DNA from 3 places in the Rubrivivax sp. JA1055 genome. Region 2 is predicted to be linked to each of the others. Evidence: predicted binding sites of a transcription regulator. Region 2 holds the regulator's gene; each other region holds the start of a gene.
The links. Region 2 encodes HrcA, which represses chaperone genes, less so after heat shock. Its sites were predicted from a motif close to TTAGCACTCNNNNNNNNNGAGTGCTAA; they were not measured.

Region 1 (4,478 bases), on a different contig from region 2:
CTGAGCGAGCGCTATCAGGTTCAGCTCAGCACGGTTTACGAGGTCTGCCGCGTTCTGGGAGCGTCGCTCGACATCGAGCGCACCTTCCGCGTGGCCTTGAACACGCTGTCGGCGCAGCTCGGGCTGCAGCGCGCGATGGTCGTGATGCCGGCCGAGGACGGCGGCCATCTGCTGCGCATCCACAGCTGGGTCGGGCTGGACCGCGACCAGGCGGCGCGTGGCCACTGGCGCAGCGGCGAAGGTGTCATCGGCCGGGTCTACGCCAGCGGCATGGCCGCCGTCGTGCCCGACGTGCAGGACTCGCCCGAGTTCCTCGACCGCACCGGCGCCTTCGGCGCGCGCGACGACCGCCGCCTGGCCTTCATCGTCGTGCCGATGAAGACCGAGCGCGCGACCGTCGGCGTGCTCGCCGCGCAGCGCGAGATGGAAGACGGCGCGCGCCTCACCGACGACCAGCGCCTGCTGACGATGGTCGCGACGCTGCTGGCGCAGTCGGCGGCGCTGCACCTGGCGGTGGCCGAGGAGCATTCGCGCCTGCTGCAGGAGACGACGCGGCTGCAGAAGGCGCTGGCGCGCGAGCCGCGCGGCCGGCTGGCGCTGGACAACGTCATCGGCGAATCGCGTGCGATGCAGCAGGTGTTCACCGAGGTGCACCAGGCCGCGCCGTCGCGTGCCACGGTGCTGCTGCGCGGCGAGAGCGGCACCGGCAAGGAGGCGATCGCCCGCGCGATCCACTTCCTGTCGCCGCGCAAGGACGCGCCGTTCATCAAGGTCAACTGCGCGGCGCTGACCGAGTCGCTGCTGGAGAGTGAGCTCTTCGGCCACGAACGCGGCGCCTTCACCGGCGCCGTCGGCGAACGCAAGGGCCGTTTCGAGCTGGCCCACGGCGGCACGCTGTTCCTCGACGAGATCGGCGACGTCTCGCCCGGCTTCCAGGCCAAGCTGCTGCGCGTGCTGCAGGAGCGCGAGTTCGAGCGTGTCGGCGGCAGCAAGCCGGTGAAGGTCGACGTGCGCCTGATCTGCGCCACCAACCGCGACCTCGAGAAGATGGTGCAGCGCGGCGAGTACCGCGCCGACCTGTACTACCGCATCAACGTCGTCTCGATCTTCCTGCCGCCGCTGCGCGAGCGCCGCAGCGACATCCCGCCGCTGGTCACGCACTTCATCGACCGTTTCAACAAGGAGAACCGGCGCCAGCTGAAGGTCACGCCGGAGGCGATGAAGGTGCTGACCGCCTGCTACTGGCCGGGCAACGTGCGCGAGCTGGAGAACTGCATCGAACGCACCGCGACGATGGTCCAGGGCGACCTGATCCGCGACCTCGCCTTCCCCTGCCGCAACAACCGCTGCCTGACGCAGACGCTGCACTTCCTCGACAAGGCCGACGCCGTGGCGGCCGTGGCCGGCGCCCACGGCTTCAACGGCCACGCGGCGCCACCGGCGAACGGCCACGCGCCCTCGCCGGCGGCGGCCGACGCGTCGTCGTGGTCGATGCCGGCCCCCGCGCCGGCCCCGCCGCTGGCCGAGGCCGGCGCGGCGGAGACGGCGGCCGACGGCGTCACGCGCATCGGCCCGACGCAGCAGCTGCCGCCGCCGGTCTCGCGCCTGGCCGGCCCGGCGCCCGACGGCGAGCGTGACCGCCTGATCTGGGCCATGGAGCAGTGCGGCTGGGTGCAGGCCAAGGCCGCGCGGCTGCTGCGCATCACGCCGCGCCAGCTCGGCTACGCGCTGCAGAAGCACCGCATCGAGGTGCGCAAGCTCTGAGCCGCACCGCCGCGCCCGGGCCGGCGGCCGGTGCCGCGCCGCGGGCCGCCGGCCACGGCATAGGGAGATGCCCGACCGGCTCTTGAAGCCCGGGAACCGACCCCTATAATCCGTTTGCTAGCACTCGCCACGGGTGAGTGCTAACGACCGAGGCAGATTCGCTGCCCCCCGGTTGCCGCATGTCAGCGAGCGCTGCCTGCGCGGCGCTCCAGTGCCATAACGTGACTCCCAAGGAGATGTGAATGAAGCTTCGTCCGCTGCACGATCGCGTGATCGTCAAGCGTCTCGAGAACGAGACCAAGACCGCCTCCGGCATCGTCATCCCCGACAACGCGGCCGAGAAGCCCGATCAGGGTGAAGTCCTGGCGGTCGGCCCGGGCAAGCGCAACGACAAGGGCGACTTCGTCGCGCTGAACATCAAGGTCGGCGACCGCGTGCTGTTCGGCAAGTACAGCGGCCAGACCGTCAAGGTCGACGGCGACGAGCTGCTGGTGATGCGCGAAGAAGACCTCTTCGCCGTCGTCGAGAAGTAATCCCCCTCCCCCCAGATTTCGAAGAGGTAGCACATGGCTGCTAAGGACGTGGTTTTCGGCGCTGACGCGCGCCACCGCATGGTCGAAGGCGTGAACGTTCTCGCCAACGCCGTCAAGGTCACCCTGGGCCCCAAGGGCCGCAACGTGGTGCTCGAGCGCTCGTTCGGCGCCCCCACCGTCACCAAGGACGGTGTCTCGGTCGCCAAGGAGATCGAGCTCAAGGACAAGCTCCAGAACATGGGCGCGCAGATGGTCAAGGAAGTCGCTTCCAAGACCAGCGACAACGCCGGTGACGGCACCACGACCGCGACCGTGCTGGCGCAGTCGATCGTGCGCGAAGGCATGAAGTTCGTCGCCGCGGGCATGAACCCGATGGACCTGAAGCGCGGCATCGACAAGGCCGTCGCCGCCCTGACGGACGAGCTGAAGAAGGCCTCCAAGCCGACGACGACGAGCAAGGAAATCGGCCAGGTCGGCTCGATCTCCGCCAACAGCGACGAGTCGATCGGCAAGATCATCGCCGACGCGATGGACAAGGTCGGCAAGGAAGGCGTCATCACCGTCGAAGACGGCAAGAGCCTGAACAACGAACTCGACGTCGTCGAGGGCATGCAGTTCGACCGCGGCTACCTGTCGCCGTACTTCATCAACAACCCGGAAAAGCAGGTTGCCGTCCTCGACAACCCGTTCGTGCTGCTGTTCGACAAGAAGATCAGCAACATCCGTGACCTGCTGCCGATCCTCGAGCAAGTCGCCAAGGCCGGCCGTCCGCTGCTGATCATCGCCGAGGAAGTCGAAGGCGAAGCGCTGGCCACCCTGGTGGTCAACACGATCCGCGGCATCCTGAAGGTCGTCGCCGTCAAGGCCCCGGGCTTCGGTGACCGCCGCAAGGCCATGCTCGAGGACATCGCCATCCTGACGGGCGGCAAGGTCATCGCCGAGGAAGTCGGCCTGACGCTCGAGAAGGCCACGCTGGCCGACCTGGGCCAAGCCAAGCGCGTCGAAGTCGCCAAGGAAAACACCACGATCATCGACGGCGCCGGCAAGGCCGCCGACATCGAGGCGCGTGTCAAGCAGATCCGCGTCCAGATCGAGGAAGCGACCTCCGACTACGACCGCGAGAAGCTGCAAGAGCGCGTGGCCAAGCTGGCCGGCGGCGTGGCCGTCATCAAGGTCGGTGCCGCCACCGAAGTCGAGATGAAGGAAAAGAAGGCCCGTGTCGAAGACGCGCTGCACGCCACCCGTGCCGCCGTCGAGGAAGGCATCGTGGCCGGTGGTGGTGTCGCGCTGCTGCGCGCCCGCGCCGCCGTGGCCGCTGGCCTGAAGGGCGACAACCACGACCAGGACGCCGGCATCAAGATCGTGCTGCGCGCCGTCGAGCAGCCGCTGCGCGAGATCGTGGCCAACGCCGGTGGCGAGCCCAGCGTCGTGATCAACAAGGTCCTCGAAGGCGCCGGCAACTTCGGCTACAACGCCGCCAACGACACCTACGGCGACATGATCGAGATGGGCATCCTGGACCCGACCAAGGTGACCCGCACCGCGCTGCAGAACGCCGCCTCCGTCGCCAGCCTGATGCTGACGACCGAGTGCATGGTCGCCGAGGCGCCGAAGGAAGAAGCCCCGATGCCCGCCGGCGGCGGCATGGGTGGCATGGGCGGCATGGGCATGGACATGTAAGTCCGGCCCGGCACGCCTGCCGAGCGAAAACCCGCCTCCGCCGGAGGCGGGTTTTTTTCGTTTTGAACCGCATCCCGGGCGCTTTACCGGCCTTCCGCCGGCGCTGCGGCGTCCGATAATCAGTGCTGATGTCCTCCGCCACGACCGTTTCGGCAGCGCTGCGGCAGTTCGTCGACGACGAACTTCTGCGCATGCCCATGCTCGTCGATCAGCTGGTCGACGGCACGGTCGACCGCATGCGCCAGAGCCTGCCGACGCTGGCGCCGCAGCCGCGCGCCTCGGCGGCCGACGTGCTGCATGCGCTCGGCACGCAGCGCGAGCTGATCAGCGACTACTACGTGCGCTCGCTGCGGCGCCAGATCGCCGAACGCGGGCCGGGTGCCCAGGGCGGCGGCCTGCCGACGACGCTGTCGCTGGTCGACGAGGACTCGGTGGCGATCGACGTCGAGATCTCGCACGTCATCGAGCTGATCCGCAGCACCGCCGAGTACGAGCTGCGCG
Region 2 (4,478 bases):
CTGCTGCATCGCCTGCGTCACCGCGTCGGCGAGTTTGGGCGCGGCCTTGGCGCGGGCGCGGCTGATCTTCTTCGCCTCGTCGCGCCAGGCGCGTTCGGCTTCGGCGGCGGCCCGTTCGAGGCCGTCGAGGTCGGCGGCGGCGTCGAGCGCCGCGAGTTCGGCCTTCCAGCCGGCCAGCAGCGCTGGCAGCTCGATCGGCTGGCGGCGGTAGCGCCGCGCCAGCGAGACCCAGGCCCCCAGGCGCGCGTCCAGGTCGGCCAGGCGTTCGGGGTCCGGTTCGCGGCGGCCGAGGTAGCTGCCCAGCGTGTGCGCGGCGTCTTCCAGCTGCGCTTGGGCGCCGCGCAGCACCTCGACGACCGAGGCCAGCTCGGCGTCGTAGCGCTGCACCTCCTCCAGTGCGTCGATGGCACGCGCGATCAGCGCATCGGCAGAGGGTTCACCTTCGGCGGTGGCGTCCAGCGCCGCGCGGGCGCCGTCGAGCAGCGCCTGGCCGTGCGCCAGCCGCTGGTGCTCGGCGTTCAGCTCCTCCCACTCGTGTTCGCCCGGCGCGAGCTTGTCGAGCTCGCCGATCTGCCAGGCCAGGCGCTCGCGTTCACGCTCCAGCGTGTCGCGCTGCGCGCGGGCGGCGTCCAGTGCGGCCAGCGCCTGGCGCCAGGCGGCCCAGCGGGCGGCCAGCGGGCGCGTGTCGGCACCGGCCTGGGCGTCGAGCAGCGCGCGCACCGCGGCCGGGCGCGTCAGGCTCTGCCAGGCGTGCTGGCCGTGGATGTCGACGAGATGGTCGGCGGCTTCGCGCAGCTGCGTCACGGTGGCCGGGCTGCCGTTGATCCACGCCCGGCTCTTGCCCTGGGCGTCGATCGTGCGGCGCAGCAGCAGCGTCGGCTCGGCGGCGAAGCCGGCCTCGTCCAGCCAGGCGGCCAGCGAAGGCGGGGCGTCGAACTCGGCGGCCACTTCGGCGCGTGCCGCGCCTTCGCGCACCAGCGCCGCGTCGCCGCGAGCGCCCAGCGCCAGCTGCAGCGCGTCGATCAGGATGGACTTGCCGGCACCGGTCTCGCCGGTGAGCACGCTGAAGCCGGCGTCCAGCTCGATCTCCAGGCGTTCGACGATGACGACGTCGCGAAGAGAAAGTCGGCGGAGCATGTCAGTCGGTCAGGTTGCCAAGCAACAAGGCAGCGTCAGGAATTCGGCGTCTCAAGCTGCCGCCGTGGACCGGCTTCGCCGGGCCACTGGCGGCGCCCCCTGGGGGGCTGCGGCGGGACGTGCACGGTCCGGTGGACCGTGCGCGCCAGCTGCAGGGCCGGGTCACCGGCCCGGCGCGGCCTGCAAGGCGCGCCGAAGGCGCTTCGGGGGGGGCCATCACACTACGCCTTCGTACCAGCGCAGCTTGCGGCGGAGGGTGGCGTAGTAGCTCCAGCCGCGCGGATGAAGAAAACGAACCTTGTAGGCCGAGCGCTGCACCAGCACGCAGTCGCCGTGCTGCAGGCTGGCCAGGCTGTGCATGTCGAAGTGCGCCGAGGCGTCGCGGCCGGCGACCAGCGTGATGCGCACCGTCGCGCTGTCGGGCAGCACGATCGGCCGGTTGGACAGCGTGTGCGAGGCGATCGGCGCGAACACCAGCCCGGCGATGCCGGGGTGCAGGATCGGCCCGCCGGCGGACAGCGCGTAGGCGGTCGAGCCGGTCGGCGTGGCGATGATCAGGCCGTCGCAGCGCAGGTTGGCGACGAAGTCGTCGTCGACGTCGACCCGCAGCTCGACCATGCTGGCCGTGACGCCGCGCGCCACCACCACGTCGTTCAGCGACAGCGCCTCGTGGATCGGCTGGCCGTCGCGGAAGACCTGGCCTTCGAGCATCGAGCGATGCTCTTCCTCGTAGTCGCCGGCGATCAGCGTCGCGAGCGCCTCCTTGTACTGGCCCACCGGCACGTCGGTGATGAAACCCAGCCGGCCCTGGTTGATGCCGACCAGCGGCAGGTTGTGGCGCGAGAACTCGCGCGCGATGCCGAGCATCGTGCCGTCGCCGCCGACGACGACGGCGAAGTCGCAGCGTTCGCCCAGCGACTGCGCGTCGTGGGCGCCGAACTCGGCGATGCCGGTGGCCTCGGCGGTCTCGCGCTCGAAGGACACCGCGACGTCCTGCTGCTGCAGGAAACGCGCAAGCTCCAGCAGCACCGGGGCGATGCCCTGTGCCTGGTACTTTCCGACGATCGCGGCATGGCGGAACGGGGCCGGCATGCGGCGCATTACACCATAGGGAAAACTGCTCCCTACAATCCGAAACCATGCTCGACGACCGCGCCAAGACGCTGCTGAAAGCCCTCGTGGAGCGCTACATCGCCGACGGTCAGCCGGTGGGGTCGCGCACGCTGTCGCGCGCCTCCGGGCTGGACCTGTCGCCGGCGACGATCCGCAACGTGATGGCCGACCTGGAAGAGCTCGGCCTGATCGCCAGCCCGCACACCAGCGCCGGCCGCATCCCGACGGCGCGCGGCTACCGGCTGTTCGTCGACACGATGCTCACCGCACGCCCGATCGACCTGCAGACCGTCGCCCCGGAGCTGGCCGCCGCGCGCGAGCAGCTGCATCCCGACCAGCCGCAGCGTGTCATCGCCCAGGCGGCTTCGCTGCTGTCCAACCTGTCGAGCTTCGTCGGCGTCGTCAGCGCGCCGCGCAAGGCCGGGCTGATCCACCACATCGAGTTCCTGCGCCTGGGCGAACGCCGCGTGCTGGTGATCCTCGTCGCGCCCGACGGCGACGTGCAGAACCGCGTCATCTTCACCGCCCGCGACTACACCCAGGCCGAGCTGATCGAGGCCACCAACTTCCTCAACGCCCACTACACCGGGCTGGCGATCGAGGAGGTGCGCGAGCGCCTGAAACACGAGGTCGACGCGCTGCGCGGCGAGATCGCCCAGCTGATGCAGGCCGCGGTGCAGGCCGGCGAGGAGCTGGCCGGGCGCAGCGAGAACGTCGTCGTCTCCGGCGAGCACAACCTGCTGGGCGTGCAGGACCTGGGCCACGACATGGCCGGGCTGCGCCGGCTGTTCGACGTCTTCGAGCAGAAGACCGAGCTGATGCGGCTGCTCGACGTCAGCAGCCGGGCCGAGGGGGTGCGCATCTACATCGGCGGCGAGAGCCAGGTCGTGCCGTTCGAGGAGCTGTCGGTCGTCACCGCCCCCTACGAGGTGGACGGGCGCATCGTCGGCACGCTGGGCGTCATCGGCCCGACGCGCATGGCCTACGACCGCATGATCCGCATCGTCGACATCACCGCCCGGCTGGTGGGCAACGCGCTGTCCTCGCGCTGAGCGCGCGCCACGCAGACCGCCTGCGTGTGAGGGATTGCCGGCCCGGCGTTGAGAAATGTCAGCCCCGTGGGGGGCGAGCCGATACACGCTGCAACGGTGTGGCCGGTATAAACCGCGTTGAGCCGCGTGCAGCGAAGGCGCGGTCGCCATCTTCTCCGGCGCGGACCCGGCGCGACAGACGCCGTCCGCAGGCCAGTCTGGCGGGGGCGATCACCCGGTCTCCGCCACGGGAGTTCGGTTGTTCGTTCGCGTTCGTCGTCTCACGGAGCCTCGGTGCCCTGCGGTCTTCCATCCGCCCCGGTTCGCGCATGTCCTGGCGATGCTCGTGTTCGCCTTTGTCGCCGCCGGCAACGCGCTGGCGCAGGACCGCGGGCTGCGCGTCATCAGCGACGAGAACTACCCGCCGTTCCTGTTCCGTGACGCCGACGGCCAGGTCCAGGGCTATCTGGTCGACTACTGGAAACTCTGGCAGCGCCGCACCGGCGTGCGCGTCGAGCTGATCGCCACCGGCTGGGTCGAGGCCCAGCGGCGTGTGCAGGCCGGCGAGGCCGACGTCATCGACCTGATCTACCGCACCCCGGCGCGCGAGGCGATCTACGACTTCTCCTCGCCGCACGCGCAGCTGCCGGTCAACATCTACAGCCACGTCGGGCTGAGCGGGGTGAACAGCGTCGCCACGCTGAAGGGTCTGCCGGTGGGTGTGCAGGCGGGTGACGCCTGCATCGACAAGCTGCACGAGCACGGCATCGACTCGCTCGTCGAGTACGCCAACTACGACGCGCTGATCGCCGGCGCCAAGCGCGCCGAGGTGCGCCTGTTCTGTCTCGACCAGGCCCCGGCCAACTTCTACCTCTACAAGTTCGGCGCCGAACGCGAGTTCAAGCGTGCGTTCCAGCTCTACACCGGGCAGTTCCACCGCGCCGTGCGCAAGGGCGACAGCGCGACGCTGGCGCTGGTCGACCGGGGCGTCGCGGCGATCTCGCCCGAGGAGGACGAGGCGCTGCGCATCGCCTGGTTCGGCGAGCCGCTGCGCGGTGCGTCCTACGTCGACCAGCTGTGGTGGATCGCCCCCGGCGTGCTGGCGCTGGGCGGGGCGCTTCTGCTGTGGAACGTCTCGCTGCGCCGGCGCGTGGCCGGGCGCACCGCCGAGCTGCAGGACGCGCTGGGCGAGCTGCG
Region 3 (4,478 bases), on a different contig from region 2:
CGGCGCTCGCCCGCTGCAGGTGCTGGCCGAGGCCGACGTGCCGCCGGGCGGCGCCGAGCTGGTCTGGGCGAACATGATGCTGCACGGTGTCGCCGACCCGCGGGCCGCGATGGCGCGCTGGCACCGGGCGCTGGCCGTCGACGGGTTCCTGATGTTCTCGACACTCGGCCCGGGCACGCTGGAGCGGCTGCGTTCGCTCTATGCCGCGCAGGGCTGGCCGGCGCCGTTCGCGCCCTTCGTCGACATGCATGACCTCGGCGACATGCTGGTCGAGGCCGGTTTCGCCGACCCGGTGATGGACCAGGAGATCGTCACGCTGACCTGGCCCGACGCGGCGGCGGCGATCGCCGAGCTGCGCACCCTGGGCGGCAACGTCGCGGTGTCGCGCCACGCCGGCCTGCGCACGCCGCGCTGGCGTCGGCGGCTCGAGGCGGCGCTCGCCGCCGACGCCGCTGCCGATGGCCGCCCGGCGCTCGCTTTCGAGATCGTCTTCGGCCACGCCTTCCGGCCGCCGCCGCGGCCGCGTGTCGCGGCGCAGACCGCGGTGCCGCTCGACGACCTGCGCAGCATGGTGCGCGCCGGGCGTCCCGGCCGCGGCTGATGCCCCCGCGCCCCGGCGCCGTCAGGGGCAGCCTCGCAACGCTGCTAGGCTTGCCGCTTCCGTCCGTTCGCGCTCCTCAGGCCATGACTGTCCGTTCCCGCCGTCTGATCCTCGCCGCCGCCGCGGCGCTCGCGCTCGCCGCCTGTGACAGTGGCAACAGCCCGCCGCGTGCCGGCTTCGACGGCGTCGACATCACCGGCGCCGACTACGCGAAAGAGCTGAACCTGCCCGACGCCGACGGCCGCCGGCGCAGCCTGCAGGACTTCCGCGGCAAGGTCACGGTGGTCTTCTTCGGCTACACCCAGTGCCCCGACGTCTGCCCGACGACGATGGTCGAGCTCGCCGAGGTCAAGCGCCAGCTGGGGCCCGACGGCGAGCGCATCCAGGGCGTGTTCGTCAGCGTCGACCCCGAGCGCGACACGCCGGAGATGCTGAAGGCCTACGTCGCCAACTTCGACCCCGGCTTCGTCGCGTTGCGCGGCACGCCCGAAGAGACCAAGGCCGCGGCCAAGCAGTTCAAGGTCTTCTACAACAAGGTCGCCGGCCAGACGCCGACCAGCTACACGATCGACCACACCGCCGGCTCCTACGTCTTCGACGCCCAGGGCCGGGTGCGCGTGTTCACGCGCTACGGCGCCGGCATCGACAAGCTCCGGCACGACCTGAAGATCCTGCTCGACGAGAAGGCCGCCTGAAAACGATGCGGGCCGCCCGAAGGCGGCCCGGCGGTGGGGCAGGGCGGCGGCGGCGCGTCAGGCGGCGGCCTCGAGCGCCTTGCGCATCTTCTTCATCGCCGCGACCTCGATCTGGCGGATGCGCTCGGCGCTGACGCCGTATTCGGCCGCCAGTTCGTGCAGCGTCATGCCGCCGCTGGAGTCGTCGTTGACCTTCAGCCAGCGCTCCTCGACGATGCGGCGGCTGCGTGCGTCCAGCACCGACAGCGCCTGGGCGATGCCGTCGCCGGACAGCCAGTCGCGGCGGCGGGCCTCGAGCAGGCGCGTCGGCTCGCTGGCCTCGTCGGCCAGGTAGGCGATCGGCGCGAAGCTCTCCTCGCTGTCGTCGGTCTGCGGCTCCAGCGCGACGTCGCCGCCGGCGAGCCGGGTCTCCATCTCGACGACTTCGTCGGGCTTGACGTTCAGCTCGCGCGCGACGGTCTCGACCTCGGCCGGCGTCAGCGTGCTGCGGTGCAGGTCGGCCTCGGCGGCGTCGGCCTTCAGGCCCTGCTTCATCGAGCGCAGGTTGAAGAACAGCTTGCGCTGGGCCTTGGTCGTCGCGACCTTGACCATGCGCCAGTTCTTCAGGATGTATTCGTGGATCTCGGCCTTGATCCAGTGCAGCGCGTAGCTGACCAGGCGCACGCCCTGGTCGGGGTCGAAGCGCTTGACGGCCTTCATCAGGCCGACGTTGCCTTCCTGGATCAGGTCGCCGTGCGGCAGGCCGTAGCCCAGGTACTGGCGCGAGACCGAGACGACGAGGCGCAGGTGCGACAGCACCAGGCGGCCGGCGGCTTCGAGGTCGCCGTGCTCGCGCAGGCGCTTGCCGAGCGCCACTTCTTCTTGTGCGCTGAGCATCGGCAGGCGATTGACGGCCGTGATGTAGGCGTCGAGATGGCCGATCGAGGGCACCAGGGCCCACGGATCGCGGACGGTCAGGGCGGTGGGGGCAGGGTTCATGGTGGCTTGGGAGTCCTGGAGGAGGTCTCGAGTTCCACAAAATATTAGCACTCGGTCAGGATGAGTGCTAAAGACCGGCTGTGTCGCCGTTGTGAGCGTGTGCCTACATTCATGGCTGGTCTCGAATCTCCGAGAGCATCGCGTCGCGGCGCAGACCATCCGGCGAATAGGCCGGCTCGCGCAGTGTCGGCGCGCTGACCGTGGCCAGGCGCGGCGCCAGGTCGACGCCGCCGGCGCGCAGGGCTTTCAACACCAGCTCGGTGCAGTACATCGTGGTGTCGTCCGAGTACACGAATCCGAGGTCGAAAGGCTTGCCGACCTGGGCTTCGAGATAACGCCGCAGCGCCGCGCCGGCCGCCGGGGTCAGGTTCGGCGCCCGGAAGACTGCGACCTCGGCCGCGAGTTCCGCGGCGGCGAAGGCCTGCAACGACTCGCGCAGCACGCCCGACGGGCCCTGGCCCTCGCCCGGCGTCGCATGCACGACCATCGGCCGGCCGTCGTCGATCAGCAGCATGCCGACGTGGGAGAAACGCGCCCGGTCGTCCTGCGCGAGGACGATGCCGGCCATCAGGTCACGTCCGCGCCGGAAGACGAGATCGCCGTCGCGCAAGACCTGCACGGCCGGCAGCGGTGTCACGGGCCCGGCTTCGACCGGCGGTGTGCGATCGGCGCGCAGCGTCGCCGAGACGGCCGCCGCTGCGGCCAGCGCGACCCCCAGGCCCAGCGCCGTCAGCGGCGCCGCCGGCCGGCTACTTCGCCGCGCCGATCTTCCACTTGCCATCTTCCTGGATGAGCTTGACCGCCTCGGTCTTCGCGGGGCACTGGCCCTTGTAGCTGACGGTGGCGCTGCCCTGGCGGACCTCGCCCTCGCCCGACAGCTTGACCTCGACCGACTTGATGCCGCCGCATTCGCCGACGCGGGTCGACTCCTTGGCCAGCGCCGCGCTGATCTTCTGCGGCCCGAGCAGGGCCACGATCTGCTGCGACAGATAACTCTGGGCCTCGGTGATCTGCCCCTTGCCGACGGCGGTGTAGAAACTCTCGACCGTCGACTCCGGCGACTTGGCGCAACCGGCCACCAGCAGCAGCGGCGCGGCAAGCGCCGCGATCTTGAACGCTCTCATGAACCCTCCCTGGGCATCGGATCTTGTCGCGTCGAGTGTAGCGACGGCCCGCCGAGGCAGCGGCCACGTTCGAGGTGCTCCGCCCGTCACAAGCCCCAGCGTGTCTCGTGCGACGCCAGCGCCTCGTCGACGGTGCGCAGGAAGCGGCGCACGTCCAGCGGCTTGGTGACGTACTGCGCCGCGCCCAGCGTCAGCGCCTCCTGCATGCGCGCCGTCGTCGCGTCGGCGCTGACGACGATCACCGGGATGTCGGCGACGTCGCGGTCCTGCTTCAGGTGGCGCAGCAGCTCCAGGCCGCTGATGTCGGGCAGGTGCATGTCCAGCAGGATCAGGTGCGGCCGGTGCTGGCGCACCGCGGCCAGCCCGTCCAGACCCATCGTCGAGACCTCCAGCACGATCTGCGGCCGCTGCGCGAGCACGCCGCGCATGACCTCGACGTTGGTCTCGTTGTCCTCGATGTAGTGCACGCGCCGCCGGGTGTAGGGCTCCAGCGGCGCGCTGATCGTCGACGGCGGCGCGCCGGCCACCAGCTCGGCGCGCGGCAGCGTCAGCGTGAACACCGAGCCGCTGCCGGCGGTGCTGTCGCCGTCGAGCGTGCCGCCCATCAGCTCGGCCAGCCGGCGGCTGATGACGAGGCCGATGCCGGTGCCCTCGATCGTGCTCTGCTCGCGGCCCAGCCGGTTGTAGGGCTGGAACAGGCCGGCCACCTGCTCCGGCGTCATGCCCAGGCCGGTGTCGCGCACGCGCAGCTGCACGTGTTCGTCGTCGGGCGCCAGCGACTCGACGACGACGGTGCCGCCCGGCCGGTTGTACTTGACCGCGTTGGACAGCAGGTTGGTCAGCACCTGCTTGAGCCGCGTGTCGTCGGCCAGCACCGCCAGCGCTTCCGGCGCGAGTTCGGCATCCACCGTGACGCCCATGCGCTCGGCGGCGGTGGCGATCATCTCGATGCTGGCGCCGACGGCCGAACGCAGGTCCAGCGGGCGCAGGTCCAGCTGCACCGCACCGGTCTCCAGCCGCGCCAGGTCCAGCGTGTCGTTGATCATCGCCAGCAGGTGCCAGCCGGCGCGCAGCATCTGC

Region 1: groES (co-chaperone GroES) is a predicted target of HrcA. The motif match lies at 1,882-1,908, and genes of this name have one in related genera.
Region 3: rpoH (RNA polymerase sigma factor RpoH) is a predicted target of HrcA. The motif match lies at 2,319-2,345, and genes of this name have one in related genera.

What each region holds. Positions count from the first base shown of each region.
Region 1 is NZ_JAJKFP010000001.1:595,591-600,068, forward strand. It holds gene nifA (nif-specific transcriptional activator NifA) at 1-1,764, shown strand, start outside; gene groES (co-chaperone GroES) at 2,007-2,297, shown strand; gene groL (chaperonin GroEL) at 2,331-3,977, shown strand; gene LOC65_RS02640 (DUF1631 family protein) at 4,106-4,478, shown strand, end outside.
Region 2 is NZ_JAJKFP010000007.1:292,198-296,675, forward strand. It holds gene recN (DNA repair protein RecN) at 1-1,137, opposite strand, end outside; gene LOC65_RS17910 (NAD kinase) at 1,354-2,229, opposite strand; gene hrcA (heat-inducible transcriptional repressor HrcA) at 2,277-3,302, shown strand; gene LOC65_RS17920 (transporter substrate-binding domain-containing protein) at 3,622-4,478, shown strand, end outside.
Region 3 is NZ_JAJKFP010000001.1:472,456-476,933, reverse strand. It holds gene LOC65_RS01985 (trans-aconitate 2-methyltransferase) at 1-601, shown strand, start outside; gene LOC65_RS01980 (SCO family protein) at 685-1,296, shown strand; gene rpoH (RNA polymerase sigma factor RpoH) at 1,354-2,274, opposite strand; gene LOC65_RS01970 (YiiX/YebB-like N1pC/P60 family cysteine hydrolase) at 2,384-3,055, opposite strand; gene LOC65_RS01965 (DUF4878 domain-containing protein) at 3,024-3,398, opposite strand; gene LOC65_RS01960 (CHASE domain-containing protein) at 3,485-4,478, opposite strand, start outside.